2 regions of the Nonomuraea sp. 10N515B genome follow, and region 2 is predicted to be linked to the other one. Evidence: riboswitches for the same ligand, from Rfam matches in the RefSeq annotation. Region 2 holds a riboswitch; the other holds the start of a gene.

Region 1 (7,302 bases), on a different contig from region 2:
GGCGTCGACAACCGCACCTGCGCGCTGCGCCTCGTCGGCCACGGCCAGTCGCTGCGCGTGGAGAACCGGGTGCCGGGCGGCGACGTCAACCCGTACCTGGCGGTGTCCGCGCTGATCGCGGCCGGGCTGTACGGGATCGACAACGAGCTGCCGCTGGAGGATCCCTTCGAGGGCAACGCCTACGCCTCGGGCGCCGAGACCGTGCCGCACACGCTGCGCGACGCGCTCGCCCTGTTCGAGGGGTCGAAGCTGGCCCGCGTGGCGTTCGGCGAGGACGTGGTCGAGCACTACGCGAACAACGCGCGGGTGGAGCTGGCCGCGTTCGACGCGGCGGTGACGGATTGGGAGATGTTCCGTGGGTTCGAACGGATGTGAGCATGAAGATCGTTAATCCGGCGACCGAGGACGTGCTCGCCGAGGTCGAGATGGCCGACGCGGCCGAGGTCGACCGGGCGGTGGAGCGTGCCAGGAAGGCGTACCCGGCCTGGCGCGACGTGGCCCCCGGCGACCGGGCGCGGCTGCTGCGGCGCTTCGCCGACCTGGTGGGCGAGCACGGCGAGGAGCTGGCAGGGCTGGAGCTGGCCAACGCCGGGCACCCGATCGGGAGCGCCCGCTGGGAGGCCGGCGCCGTACGCGACGTCCTGCACTTCTACGCCGCCGCCCCCGAACGCAACCACGGCAAGCAGATCCCGGTGCCGGGCGGTGTGGACATCACGTTCCAGGAGCCCCTGGGCGTGGTGGGCGTCATCGTGCCGTGGAACTTCCCCATGCTGATCATGTCGTGGGGCGTGGCCCCCGCGCTGGCGGCCGGTAACACCGTGATCGTCAAGCCGGCGGAATGGACTCCGCTGTCGGCGCTGAGGCTGGCGGAGCTGGCCTTGGCGGCGGGCCTCCCCGAGGGGGTGCTCCAGGTTCTGCCTGGGGCAGGGGAGGTCACGGGGGCCCGGCTGGTCGAGCACCCGGACGTGGCCAAGATCGTGTTCACCGGCTCCACCGAGGTGGGCAAGGAGATCGCCGCCAAGGCGGCCACGCAGGTCAAGCGGGTGACGCTAGAGCTGGGCGGCAAATCAGCAAATATCATCTTCGCGGACGCCGACCTCGAGAAGGCCGCGAAGGCGGCTCCTTACGCGGTCTTCGACAACGCCGGCCAGGACTGCTGCGCGCGTTCCCGGCTGCTCGTCCAGGCCGACGTGTACGACGACTTCATGGCCCTGCTCGCGCCCGCCGTCCAGGCCATCAAGGTCGGCGACCCGCTCGACGAGAGCACCGAGATGGGCCCGCTGATCAGCGCCGAGCACCTGGAACGCGTCCGCGGCTTCGTCCAGGAGCCCTACCTCCAGGGAACGTGCCCGCAGGGCAAGGGCTACTGGTTCCCGGCGACCGTGCTCACCCCGGACGTCACCGACCGGGCGTTCACCGAGGAGATCTTCGGGCCTGTGGTCTCAGTGGCGCCGTTCAAGGACGAGGCCGACGCCGTCAGGATCGCCAACGACACCCCGTACGGGCTGAGCGGCTCCATCTGGACCCGCGACGTCGGGCGGGCGCTCCGGGTGGCCAGGGCGGTCGAATCGGGCGCGCTCTCGGTGAACTCCAACTCCTCGGTCCGCTACTGGACCCCCTTCGGCGGCTTCAAGCAGTCCGGACTCGGCAGGGAGCTCGGCCCGGACGCCCTGGCGGCGTTCACCGAGACCAAGAACGTCTTCATCTCCTGGGAGTGAAACAAGTGCAGCGGTTGCAGGATCGGGTGGCGGTCATCACCGGCGCGGGCAGCGGCATCGGGCTCGCCACGGCCCGCAGGTTCGCCGAGGAGGGCGCCAAGGTCGTCTGCGTGGACGTCGACGAGGAGGCGGGCGCCAAGGCCGCCAACGAGGTCGGCGGCCTCTTCATCAAGGCCGACGTGACCAGCGAGGACGACGTCGTCAGGATGTTCCAGACCGCCTACGACACCTACGGCAGCGTCGACATCGCCTTCAACAACGCCGGCATCTCGCCGCCCGACGACGACTCGATCCTGGAGACCGGCATCGACGCCTGGCGCCGCGTCCAGGAGGTCAACCTGACCAGCGTCTACCTGTGCTGCAAGCACGTCCTCCCGTACATGCGGCGGCAGGGCAAGGGCTCGATCATCAACACGGCGTCGTTCGTGGCCGTGATGGGGTCGGCGACGTCGCAGATCTCCTACACCGCCTCCAAGGGCGGCGTGCTGGCGATGTCGCGGGAGCTGGGCGTGCAGTTCGCCAGGGAGGGCATCAGGGTGAACGCCCTGTGCCCCGGGCCGGTCAACACGCCGTTGCTTCGGGAGTTGTTCGCCAAGGACCCGGAGCGGGCGCAGCGGCGGCTGGTGCACGTACCCGTGGGGCGCTTCGCCGAGGCGACGGAGATCGCGGCGGCGGTGGCGTTCCTGGCCAGTGACGACGCGTCGTTCATCACGGCCAGCGAGTTCCTGGTGGACGGCGGCATCTCCGGCGCCTACGTGACGCCGCTCTAGGAGGAAATCGTGCGTCCGGTCATCGGGATCACCTGTTACGTCGAGCCGGCGAAGTTCACGGTGTGGGCGGACATGACCGTCGCGCTGCTGCCGTACATGTACGTGGAGCAGGTCGTCCGCGCCGGCGGGCAGCCGGTCGTGCTGCCGCCGGCCGGCGATCCCGCGCCTGTCGTGGGGCGGCTCGACGGGCTCATCCTGGCGGGCGGGGGCGACATCGACCCGGCCCGCTACAGCCAGGAGCTGGGGGAAAAGGTCGGCTATGTTCGCAAATTTCGGGATGAGGCCGAGTTTGCGGTGCTGAATGCCGCTCTCGAGGCCGGTCTGCCGTACCTGGGGATCTGCCGCGGCCTCCAGGTGCTCAACGTCGCCCTCGGCGGCACCCTGCACCAGCACCTCCCGGACGTGGTCGGGCACGAGGGGCACTCCCTCGCGCCCGGCCGCTTCGGCCCGCTGCCCGTCGTGCCCGTGCCGGGCACGCGCCTGGCCAAGGCCCTCGGCACGGAGCCGGTGACAGTCCCGCACTACCACCACCAGGCCATCGACTGCCTCGCCCCGGGCCTCACGGTGTCCGCGACCGCCGAGGACGGCACGATCGAGGCGGTCGAGATGGACACGGAGTCGTTCACGATGGCCGTGCAGTGGCACCCGGAGGCGGCCGAGGACTGCGCGATCTTCGAAACCTTCGTGGCGGCCTGCCGCTAACCGACGGGCTTGAGCACGCTGTCGAGGACGACGACGCCCGCGCCGTACTTCTGGTCGAACGTGCGGCGCAGGTCGTCGGAGGCGAGCCAGGTCTCCACCTCGACCCGGTTGCGGGTGACGCTGGGCGCGGAGGAGATGAGGGCGTCGCCCAGCTCCTTCTCGACCTCCCGCTGGATCGCGTGCAACTCGGCCTCGGTACGCTCCGCGCCGCTGACGCACAACGCGCCGCCCCAGACCTCGCGGATCCACGCCTCGCGCCCCGCCAGGTCGCCGGTGAACCTGGGGTTGAGCACCTGCCCCCGCGCGTAGGCGTCGAGTTCCTCCGACGGGTCGGGCTTCGGCCCGATGGGCTCGATCCAGGCGCCTGCGAACTCCTTGGCCGTCCCCGCCCGCTTCATCGCCTTCTCCAGGGTCGCCTCCGTGGCCTTGGCGGGATCGACGGGCCGCCAGCCGCCCTCCGGCTCGGGGCACGGGGTGGTGAAGTCGGTCGTGGGAGGCTCTTCATACACGGGCGAGCCGGGCGGCTCCGTAAGGGTCAGCCGGGCGCCGTCCCAGGTGCCGACGACCCGGTACGAACCCCATTTCACGCCACCCTGCGACTCGTGCTCGACCTTGCTCCAGTCCCAGCCGACCACGTCGGGGCCACCGCACTGAGGCGGGAGGGACTCGGCCACCGCCCGGCACAGCTGAGGCCCGTGCCCGTGGCCTTCGAGCACCGTCAGGCTGGCTTCGTACCGAGGAGGCGGCGCCGGGGACGCGGCGCTCTCGGCGCCGCAGGACGTGATGGTCAGGGCCGCCGCGAGTCCGAGGGCCGCCATTCGCCTGTTCATGCCCCTTCAACGTCATCACCGCCCGAGCGGTTCACGGGCGTCCGAACGCGACAAGACCCCCGTAACGGCACTAGGCTTACGGGACATCACCCACGAAACCGTGCGGGAGAGCACCCTGACAGCCGGTCAGGGTCCCTGAAGGAGCAAGCCCTCCCCGCGAACCTCTCAAGGCAAAGGACCGCACGGACGAGGTGTCCTCTGGAAAGCAGGCCTGTGGGCCTCGCCGAAGGTGAAAGTCCGGCAAAACCCGGGCGAAGCTCTCAGGCATCGATGACAGAGGGGGAGGATGCTGGCATCCGATCCTGTCCTGAGGTGCGATAAATGTCCCGACCGACACCGCTACGAGACGTTCACGAGAGCCTCGGCGCCACGCTGACCGACTTCGCGGGGTGGCTCATGCCCCTCCGGTACGGCAGCGAGTCCGCGGAGCACAACGCCGTCCGGCAGGCGGCGGGGCTGTTCGACCTGTCGCACATGGGCGAGATCTTCCTGACGGGCCCGCAGGCCGGCCAGGCCCTGGACTATGCGCTGGTCGGGCATCTGTCAGCGCTGGAGCCCGGGCGGGCCAGATACACCATGATCGTGAACGAGCGTGGCGGGGTGCTCGACGACCTCATCGTCTACCGGCTCGGGGACGAAGAGTTCATGGTGGTGGCAAACGCCTCAAACTACGAAAAAGTCGGAAATGAGCTGAAAGAGCGCGCGAAGGCGTACAACGCCGTCGTGGACGACCGCTCCGACCAGTACGCGCTCATCGCCGTCCAGGGCCCGCGGGCGCAGGAGATCCTCGCCACGCTCACCGACGCCGACCTCGGCGGCCTCAAGTACTACGCGGGCCTGCCGGGCGTGGTGGACGGACGGCAGGCACTGATCGCCCGCACCGGTTACACCGGCGAGGACGGCTTCGAGCTCTTCGTCGCGAACGAGGATGCCGCGCCGCTGTGGCACGCCCTCATGGCGGCCGGCGAGCCGTACGGGCTCAAGCCCGCAGGCCTGTCCAGCCGCGACACGCTCCGCCTCGAGGCGGGCATGCCCCTGTACGGCAACGAACTCAGCGCCGAGCTCACCCCGTTCGACGCAGGGCTCGGCAGAGTGGTGAAATTCGACAAGCCCGGCGACTTCGTCGGCAGGACGGCGCTCGAGGCGGTCAAGGACGACCCGCCGCGGCGCCGCCTCGTCGGCCTGGTCGCGCGGGGCCGCCGGGTGCCGCGCCACGGTTACCCGGTTACCAAAGACGGCGCCGTCGTCGGCGAGGTCACCAGCGGTGCGCCTTCCCAGACTCTGGGCAAGCCCATTGCTATGGCTTACGTGGACACCGGCATCGAAGAAGGCCTGGCCGTGGACATCCGGGGCAGCCAAGAACCTATGGACCTGGTAGAGCTGCCCTTTTACAGGAGGAAGAAGTGAGCAACATCCCTGACGAGCTGAGCTACACCAAGGAGCACGAGTGGGTGGCCGGGCTCGATGACGGGCTGACCGTGACCGTCGGCATCACGGCCTTCGCCGCCGACGCCCTCGGTGACGTGGTCTACGTGCAGCTCCCTGAGGTCGGTTCGACCGTAGAGGGCGGCGACTCCGTCGGCGAGGTGGAGTCGACCAAGTCCGTGAGCGAGATCTACACGCCCGTCGCCGGCGAGATCGTCGAGATCAACCAGGCCGTCGTGGACGACCCGTCGGTCGTCAACAGCGACCCGTACGGCGAGGGCTGGATGTTCCGCGTCCGCATGGAAGGCGACGCGGAGGACCTGCTGTCCGCCGAGGAGTACAAGGCGCTCACCTCAGGCGAGTCCTGACCCATTTCGCCGGGGCCCGTTCCGCGGGCCCCGGCCTTGCATGAAAGGCGCCCATCAATGGCGATCAGCGTCTTCGACCTCTTCAAGATCGGTATCGGCCCGTCCAGCTCGCACACGGGCGGCCCGATGGCGGCCGCGCACAAGTTCGCCCGGGGGCTGCACGAGGACGGCCTGCTGCCGCGCGTGGCGCGCGTCCAGGCCATCCTGTACGGCTCACTCGGCCTCACCGGCAAGGGTCATGGCAGCGACAAGGCCGTCCTGCTGGGCCTGTCGGGCGAGAAGCCCGAACTCGTGGACGTGGACACCATCGACGACCGCCTGGCCGCGATGCGCGCCTCCGGCACCGTCAAGCTCTACGGCACCCATGAGGTCCCCTTCGTCGTCGGCGAGGACCTGATCTTCGAACGCAAGATCTCCCTCCCCGAACACCCGAACGGCATGCGCTTCACCGCCTACACCGCAGACGGCGACACGCTGCGGGAAAAGGTCTACTTCTCGGTCGGCGGCGGCTTCGTCGTGGACGAGAACGCCACCGGCGCCGACCGCATCAAGCCCGACGACACCGTGCTCCCCTACCCCTTCACCACAGGGGAAGAGCTCCTCAAACACTGCTCGAACACCGGCCTGTCGATCTCCGCCCTCATGCTGGAGAACGAGAAGGCCTTCGGCCGCACCGAGGAAGAGATCCGCACCGGAATCCTCAACCTGTGGAACGTCATGTCGGACTGCGTCCGCCGCGGCATCTCCAAAGAAGGCGTCCTGCCCGGCGGTCTCAAGGTCAAGCGCCGCGCCAACCAGCTCTACCGCCGCCTGCAGACCGAGCCGCCCGAGAAGGACCCGCTCCAGGCCATGGACTGGGTGACGCTCTTCGCCCTGGCGGTCAACGAAGAAAACGCCGCCGGCGGCCGCATCGTCACCGCCCCCACCAACGGCGCCGCCGGCATCATCCCGGCCGTCCTGACGTACTACACCCGCTTCGTCCCCCACGCCGACGACGACGGCGTAGTCCGCTTCCTCCTCACCGCCGCCGCCATCGGCGTCCTGTTCAAAGAGAACGCCTCGATCTCCGGGGCCGAGGTCGGCTGCCAGGGCGAGGTCGGCTCGGCCTGCTCGATGGCCTCCGCCGCCCTCACGGAGGTCATGGGCGGCACGCCCGAGCAGGTGGAGAACGCCGCCGAGATCGGCATCGAACACAACCTGGGCCTGACCTGCGACCCGATCGGCGGCCTGGTCCAGATCCCGTGCATCGAACGCAACGCGGTCGCCTCCAACAAGGCGATCACGGCGGCGAGAATCGCCTTGCGCGGCGATGGGAAGCACTTTGTGGCCCTGGACAAGGCGATCAAGACGATGAGGGACACCGGCCGGGACATGCTGGACAAGTACAAGGAGACGTCGCGAGGCGGCCTAGCCGTCAACGTGATCGAGTGCTGACCTGACCGATGGCACCCCGGCTAAGCGGTGGCCACCTCACTCCATCTTCATCCAG
Region 2 (7,302 bases):
AGATCTCCCCCCGGATGGCGATCATCGCCTCCGCGAACCGGTCGAGCTCGTCGAGGTCCTCGCTCTCGGTCGGCTCGATCATCAGCGTCCCGGCCACCGGGAACGACATGGTGGGCGCGTGGAAGCCGTAGTCGATGAGCCGCTTGGCCACGTCGTCCACGGTGACGCCGGTCTCCTTGGTGATCTGCCGCAGGTCGATGATGCACTCGTGGGCGACCAGCCCGCCGCGCCCGGTGTACAGCACCGGGTAGTGGGGGGCCAGGCGCCGGGCGAGGTAGTTGGCCGACAGGATGGCCTGCTCGGTCGCCGCGGTCAGGCCATCCGAGCCCATCATCCTGATGTACGCCCACGAGATCGGCAGGATCCCCGCCGACCCGTATGGGGCCGCCGAGACGGGCCCGACGGGCGTGTCGTTGTGCAGCGGGTGGCCGGGCAGGTAGCGCGCCAGGTGGGCGCGCACCGCCACCGGGCCGACACCCGGGCCGCCGCCGCCGTGCGGGATGCAGAACGTCTTGTGCAGGTTGAGATGGGACACGTCGGCCCCGAACTCGCCCGGCTTGGCCAGACCGACCAGCGCGTTGAGGTTGGCGCCGTCGACGTAGACCTGCCCGCCGGCGCCGTGCACCTTGGCGCACACCTCGGTGATGCTCTCCTCGTAGACGCCGTGCGTCGACGGGTACGTCACCATGATCGCGGCCAGCGCGTCCCGGTGCTTGTCGATCTTGGCGTCGAGGTCGGCCAGGTCGATGTTGCCGTCGGCGTCGCAGGCCACGACCACCACGCGCATCCCCGCCATGACGGCGCTGGCGGCGTTGGTGCCGTGCGCGGAGGACGGGATGAGGCAGACGTCGCGCCCGCTCTCGCCGTTCGCGCGGTGGTAGGCGCGGATGGCCAGCAGCCCGGCGAACTCGCCCTGCGAGCCGGCGTTCGGCTGGATCGACACCGCGTCGTAGCCGGTGACCTCGGCCAGCCAGCGCTCCAGCGTGCCGATCAGCTCCGTGTAGCCCTCGGCCTGGGCCTCCGGCGCGAACGGGTGGATCCCGGCGAACTCCGGCCAGGTGATCGGCTCCATCTCGGTGCTGGCGTTCAGCTTCATGGTGCAGGAGCCGAGCGGGATCATCGAGCGGTCCAGCGCGATGTCCTTGTCCTGCAGCTTGCGCAGGTAACGCAGCATCGCCGTCTCGGAGTGGTGGCCGTGGAAGACCGGGTGGGTCAGGTACGCCGACTCGCGCAGCAGCGCGGCGGGCAACGCGTCGGCGTCCAAGGCCACCTCGGAGGCGTCCATGCCGAACGCCGACCACACCGTGGTCACCTCGGCGGCGCCGGTCTTCTCGTCACAGGCGACCGAGACGTGGTCGGCGCCGGCCTGCCAGAGGTTGACGCCCCGCTCGGCGGCCGCGGCGACGACCTCGGCGGCCCGGCCGGGCACGCGGACCAGGACGGTGTCGAAGAACTCGTGGTGCACGACCTCCAGGCCGGCCTCGCGCAGCCCGTCGGCGAGGGCGACGGCGTGCCGATGGACCCGGTGGGCGATGCGGCGCAGCCCGTCGGGGCCGTGGTAGACGGCGTACATGCCGGCGATGACGGCGAGCAGGACCTGCGCGGTGCAGATGTTGCTGGTGGCCTTCTCGCGGCGGATGTGCTGCTCGCGGGTCTGCAGGGCCAGCCGGTAGGCGGGGTCGCCGTCGGCGTCGACGGACACGCCGACCAGGCGGCCGGGCATCTGCCGCTGCAGCCCCTCGCGTACCGACATGTAAGCGGCGTGCGGCCCGCCGAACCCGAACGGCACCCCGAAACGCTGCGAGGAGCCGATCGCGATGTCGGCGCCGAGCTCGCCCGGCGTGGCCACGAGCGTGAGGGCCAGCAGGTCGGCGGCGGCCACGACGAGCGCGCCGGCCTCGTGCGCGGCGGCGGCCACGGCGCGGAAGTCGCGCAGCCGCCCGGAGGCTCCCGGGTACTGGACGAGCACGCCGAAGCACTCGGGCAGCTCGCCGTCGAGCGGGTGCTCCACGAGCGTGATGCCGAGCGGCTCGGCGCGGGTGGCCAGCACCCGCTTGGTCTGCGGCAGCGCGTCGGCGTCGACCACGAACACGTTGCTCTTGGACTTGCCGGCGCGCCGGGCCAGCGTCATGGCCTCGGCGGCGGCGGTGGCCTCGTCGAGGAGGGAGGCCCCGGCGACGGGCAGGCCGGTGAGGTCGGAGACGACCGTCTGGAAGTTCAGCAGCGCCTCGAGGCGGCCCTGCGAGATCTCCGGCTGGTAGGGCGTGTACGCGGTGTACCAGCCCGGGTTCTCCAGCAGGTTGCGGCGGATCACCGCGGGCGTGATCGTGTCGTGGTAGCCCAGGCCGATCATCGAGGTCAGCACCCGGTTGCGGTCGGCGAGGGCGCGGAGCTCGGCGATCGCCTCGGTCTCGCTCGCGGCGGCGGGCAGCTGGAGCCGGTCCTTGGCCCTGATGGCCTCGGGGACGGCCACGGCCACCAGGTCGGACACGGACTCGAAGCCGACGGCCTCGAGCATGCGCTGCTGCTCGGCAGCGGAGGGGCCGATGTGCCGGGATGAGAACGGCGGAGCTGACAGGTCGGTCATGGACAGTGCCTCCCGAGGCTATGGAGACCGGCGCCAGGGCGCGGGCGAGTGCCGGATCTCCCCACTCTGTCAGCGCGGCGTCACCGCGACCTGAGAGCTTCACCCCCGTGAACAGGGGCTTGCACCGTCGGTGAGGCACGCCTGGCGGGCGCGCCTGCTTTCCAGAGTTGCCTCGCCCGAGCGGTACGGGGTGCCTGAGAGATTCCGGGGAGGGTTGCTCCTTCGGCGCCCCGGGACCCGTGGGCCCCAGAGACTCTCCCGCACGGGGTCGTCAGCCTTGCTGTCCTACATTACAGCCCCTATGCGTTACAAGGGGATTTCACCCGATGCGTCGGGCGCGGCGGCGCCGGGCGAGCTCGTCAGCGGGGTGGTCGGCCGGGACGGTGTCCTCGACCGCCGCTCTTTCCCCCGGCAGCTCCGCGAGGGATCCCTCGACCTCGCGCCAGACCCGGCCGAGCGCGATGCCGAACACGCCCTGGCCGCCCTGGAGCAGGTCGATCACCTCGTCGGCGGAGGTGCACTCGTAGACGCTGACGCCGTCGCTCATGAGCGTGATCTGGGCGAGGTCGGCGACCCCGCGATCGCGCAGATGCTGCACGGCCGTGCGGATCTGCTGCAGCGACACTCCGGTGTCGAGGAGCCGCTTGACGACTTTGAGCACCAGGATGTCGCGGAAGCTGTAGAGCCGCTGGGAGCCCGAGCCTTGCGCGGCCCTGATCGTGGGCTCTACCAGGCCCGTGCGCGCCCAGTAGTCGAGCTGCCTGTAGGTGATGCCGGCCGCCGCGCAGGCCGTGGGCCCGCGGTATCCGATGTCGCCCGGCAACGCCGCCGGCTGCTCGTCGAAGAGCAGACCCTGCTCCCCGGCACGCTGCCGCGCGTCCTCACGCCGTACCGGATCTTCCTGGCCGGCCGTCTTTCCCTCGCCGCTGCTGACCGCCACGCGGACCTCCGGCTTTCTCTCATCCCGTGGCCTGATCTGGGGGTTCATGAAGGGCGGCCACGGGTTTCACTTGCACCGTAGGACCGTGACCATGCTCAGTCAACGATCCGGCTCGGCGCGTCGTGAAGCGTAAATGCACCGAAATACCTACCCCGCCCTGCCGAAGTCTTCGGGAGTGATTGTGTCAAGGAACTCCCTGAACTTCTCCACCTCGTCCTCTTGGTCGTCGGGGATGACCACGCCGGCCTCCTGGACCACCTCCTCGCTGGCGAAGATGCGGGCTCCGGTGCGCAAGGCGAGCGCGATCGAGTCCGACGGCCGCGCGCTCACCTCCACGCCGTTGGAGAACACCAGATCGGCGAAGAAGATGCCGTCACGCAGCGCCACAATGTTGACCGCCCGCAGGCCGACGCCCAGGGCGCTCAGGACGTCACGGAAAAGGTCATGGGTGAGCGGCCGCGGCGGTGGCTCCTCCGCTTGGGCCAGGGCGATCGCCGTCGCCTCGGTCATGCCAATCCATATCGGAAGGAACCGCTCCCCGTGTGCCTCCTTGAGCAAGACGATCGGCTGGTTTGTGGGCATTTCAACTCTTACGCCCACGACCTCCATCTGCAACACGGGCTGCTCCGTATTCCTGACCGGTCACCCGGCACAGCTCTTCGCTCGACTGGCTACTTCAATTCAACGTAACACCCGGCGGGCCTGGAATGTGCCGTCGGCTCCCTGCTCGCCCCGCTCTCAACGGCCCAGCACCGACCGTACGCCCGTGCGCACCAGAGATGCGTGCAGATCGAGCAAGAGGGCCGAAAGCTCCCTGGCGATCTCCTCCGCCTCGCCGGCGGCCCCGGGGGCGCGCCGCTTCAGCACGGGCGCGACGGTCTGCTCGACCAGGCCGCACTCGCGCTCGGCCGCCGCCTTGACCGCACGCAGATGCCGGGCGTGCAGGCCGAAGCGGGCCAGGGCGCCGACGGTGCGCGCGACCTTCAGCGCCTCCTCGTCGTAGCGCCTGGCCACCGGGGCGAGCAGGCCGTAGTCCTCCAGCTCGGTGAGCGTCTCCTCATCGATCTCCGCGGCCTCGAGCAGCTCGGCACGGCTGAGCTTGACCTCGTGCTTGTCCTGCACCGCGCGGGGGCGGCCGAAGCTCTCGGCCATCCTGTCCTTGATCACCCGCAGCGGCAGGTAGTGGTCGCGCTGCTCGGTGAGGATGAAACGCAGCTGCTCGACGTGCAGATGCGTGAACTTGCGGTAGCCGGAGGGGCTGCGCTCGGGCTCGATCAGCCCTTCGCCCTCCAAGAACCTGATCTTGGAGATCGTGACATCGGGGAACTCGCCCTGCAGGAGCGCGAGCACCTCCCCGATGCTCATATGCGAGCGTGCCGCCTGCGGGCTCATGAGACCTTCGGCCTCACGAGCCCGAGCGGGGCTGTGTCCACCGGTCGCTCGCCTCGCTCGCTCATGCGACCTTCGGCCTCATGAGCCCAGGGGCCGTGTCCATGCGTCGCTCGCTTGACTCGCTCATGCCCCGGCGTTGCCCCGCATCAGGAAGACCAGGCGGAACTTGCCGATCTGCACCTCGTCGCCGGAGTGCAGCGGCACCTCCTCGATCCGCTCCCTGTTGACGTAGGTGCCGTTGAGGCTGCCGACGTCGCGGACGGAGAACTGGCCACCACGATGCCGGTAGAACTCGACGTGGCGGCGGGAGACCGTGATGTCGTCGAGGAAGATGTCGCTCTCCGGGTGGCGCCCGGTCGTGGTCAGCTCCTTGTCGAGCCGGAAACGACTCCCCTGATTGGGGCCCCTGGTCACCGTGAGCAACGCCGTGCCGGGCGGCAGCTGCTCGACGAGCGCCCGCTCGGCCAGGAGCATGTCACCTGTCTCAGCCTCGTATGCCTCGATTCCCGCGACGGAGATCGTCGACGTGGTGTCCCCGGAGACCTCGGGTCTGGTCAGCGGTGACCCACAACGGGAACAGAAACGGGCATCCTCGGGGTTGGCGTGCCCGCACTGCGTGCAGTAGACGCTCGGCATCGATCGGCTCGGCCTCCTACCGCGAAGACGCGGCGACGGTGCTCGGGGCGCGCCTCGCTTCGCTTTTTCACGTTTGCGAATGCCGCAACATACGCTGATCAGCGGTAAAGGTCAACTCGGGGCGCTGGACTGTGGTGTGGACGCAGACAAAGTTACCGCCGCTTCCGCCCCGTGGTCCATGCCGCCGCGCGTTTCAACATTACGATCTTGCGGCGCCGTCCGCGCGCTTCGCGGGCGAACTTTTTCAGATGACACTCGGTGACCGGCCCCTAGGTGGCGGCCTGCTCCACGATGCGCGCCCAGTGTTCGAGCAGCGCCTGGGCGCCGTCCATGTCGGGTGCCTCGGCCCACAGATCGGTGAGGGGCTCGGTAGCGGCGGGCAGGATCAGCACCCAGCTCCCGTCGTCGTGGGTCACGCGCACCCCGTCGGTGGTGTCGATGCTGTGGCCCTCGGCCTCGGCCTCGGCCGCCTCGATGACCGAGCGCATGACGGCGCCCTTGGCCGCCCAGGGCGTCGGCACGGCCCGCTTGAGCAGCTTGACCTCGGGGATCCTGGCGTCGATCTGGCTGAGCGACAGGCGGGTGCGGGCGACCAGCCCCAGCAGGCGCATGAACGCGGCCAGCCCGTCGATGGCCGGGCTGAACTCGGGCACGACGAACCCGCCCCGCCCGTCCGCCGCGAAGATCATGTCGGCTCCGGCGGCGGCCGAGGTGAGGGCGTCCAGCGCGGTGGAGGTCCACTGCACCTGCACGCCGTGGAAGCGGCAGACCTGCTCGGCGACCCTGGTCGTGGTGACCGGCAGCGCCACCTGGCCGCCCCGGCGCTCGGCGGCGACGAGGTCGAGCACGACGAGCAGCGCCCGTTCGTCGTTGATGAGCTGGCCCATCTCGTCCACCAGGGCGATGCGCTCGCCGACCGGGTCGAACCGCACGCCGAAGGCCGCGCGCGAGGAGCTGACCAGCTCGGACAGGCGCTGCAGGTCGCGGCGGCGCTCGGCCAGCGTCTCGGTGGGCGAGAGGTCGTCGAGGCGGGCGTTCACGGTCAGCACCTCCACCCCGAGCCGGCCGAGTAACGCCGGCAGCACCAGCGACGAGGTGCCGCCGGCGCAGTCGACGACGACCTTCATGTCCCTGATGCCGTCCATGCCGACGTGGCGCAGCAGCTCACGCGTGTAGTCCTCGACCGCCCTGGCCGGGTAGGTGAGCTCGGCGATCTCGCCGGGGAAGGCGCGGCGGAACTCCTGCCGGGAGAAGACCCGCTCCAGCTTGCGCTGGGCGGCCGGCGGCAGGTCGGCGCCGCGGCCGTCCATGAGGACGATGTCGACGCTCTGCGGATCGCCGGGCGTGGTACGCAGCGAGATGCCGCCCGCGGCCGACTCGCGGCCGGTGTGGAAGCGGGCCACCGGCAGCGGGGCCGCCTCCAGGTCGAGCACGTTGATGGCGCTGGCGGTGAGCGCGGCGTTGACGGCCCGCTTGAGCGCCCTGGCGGCCAGTGAGCAGTCGCGGGAGGTGACGACGTGCTCGCCCTTGTTCAGGGTGGTGGCGTACGCGCTGGCCAGGCGCACGCACAGCTCGGCGGTGATCTCGACGTTGACCAGGCCGCTGACGCCCCGGGGGCCGAACAGGTTGCGTTGGCCTCGCGACTCCCAGATGACGCTCGTGTTGACGACCGCGCCCGCCTCGATGGTCTTGAACGGGTAGACCCTGACGCCGCTGGAGACGTATGCCTCGGCCTCGATGACGCACT

What was found. A riboswitch is a leader RNA that binds a small molecule or an ion and turns the genes downstream of it on or off. The one in region 2 is predicted to bind glycine.
Region 1: it holds a riboswitch for glycine, as region 2 does, so the genes downstream of both, gcvT (glycine cleavage system aminomethyltransferase GcvT) here and gcvP (aminomethyl-transferring glycine dehydrogenase) in region 2, are expected to answer to the same signal.

Annotation. Positions count from the first base shown of each region.
Region 1 covers NZ_JBQQBQ010000014.1:231,691-238,992, reverse strand. Annotated here, with positions in the region: gene ACTWQA_RS23665 (glutamine synthetase family protein) at 1-375, shown strand, start outside; gene ACTWQA_RS23660 (aldehyde dehydrogenase family protein) at 378-1,718, shown strand; gene ACTWQA_RS23655 (3-oxoacyl-ACP reductase) at 1,724-2,488, shown strand; gene ACTWQA_RS23650 (gamma-glutamyl-gamma-aminobutyrate hydrolase family protein) at 2,498-3,190, shown strand; gene ACTWQA_RS23645 (hypothetical protein) at 3,187-4,020, opposite strand; glycine riboswitch at 4,114-4,211, shown strand; glycine riboswitch at 4,212-4,307, shown strand; gene gcvT (glycine cleavage system aminomethyltransferase GcvT) at 4,342-5,427, shown strand; gene gcvH (glycine cleavage system protein GcvH) at 5,424-5,813, shown strand; gene ACTWQA_RS23630 (L-serine ammonia-lyase) at 5,871-7,247, shown strand.
Region 2 covers NZ_JBQQBQ010000042.1:10,034-17,335, reverse strand. Annotated here, with positions in the region: gene gcvP (aminomethyl-transferring glycine dehydrogenase) at 1-2,587, opposite strand, end outside; glycine riboswitch at 2,644-2,758, opposite strand; glycine riboswitch at 2,759-2,858, opposite strand; gene ACTWQA_RS41160 (MerR family transcriptional regulator) at 2,907-3,527, opposite strand; gene ACTWQA_RS41155 (bifunctional nuclease family protein) at 3,675-4,145, opposite strand; gene ftsR (transcriptional regulator FtsR) at 4,266-4,892, opposite strand; gene ACTWQA_RS41145 (FHA domain-containing protein) at 5,043-5,555, opposite strand; gene ACTWQA_RS41140 (sugar phosphate nucleotidyltransferase) at 5,825-7,302, opposite strand, start outside.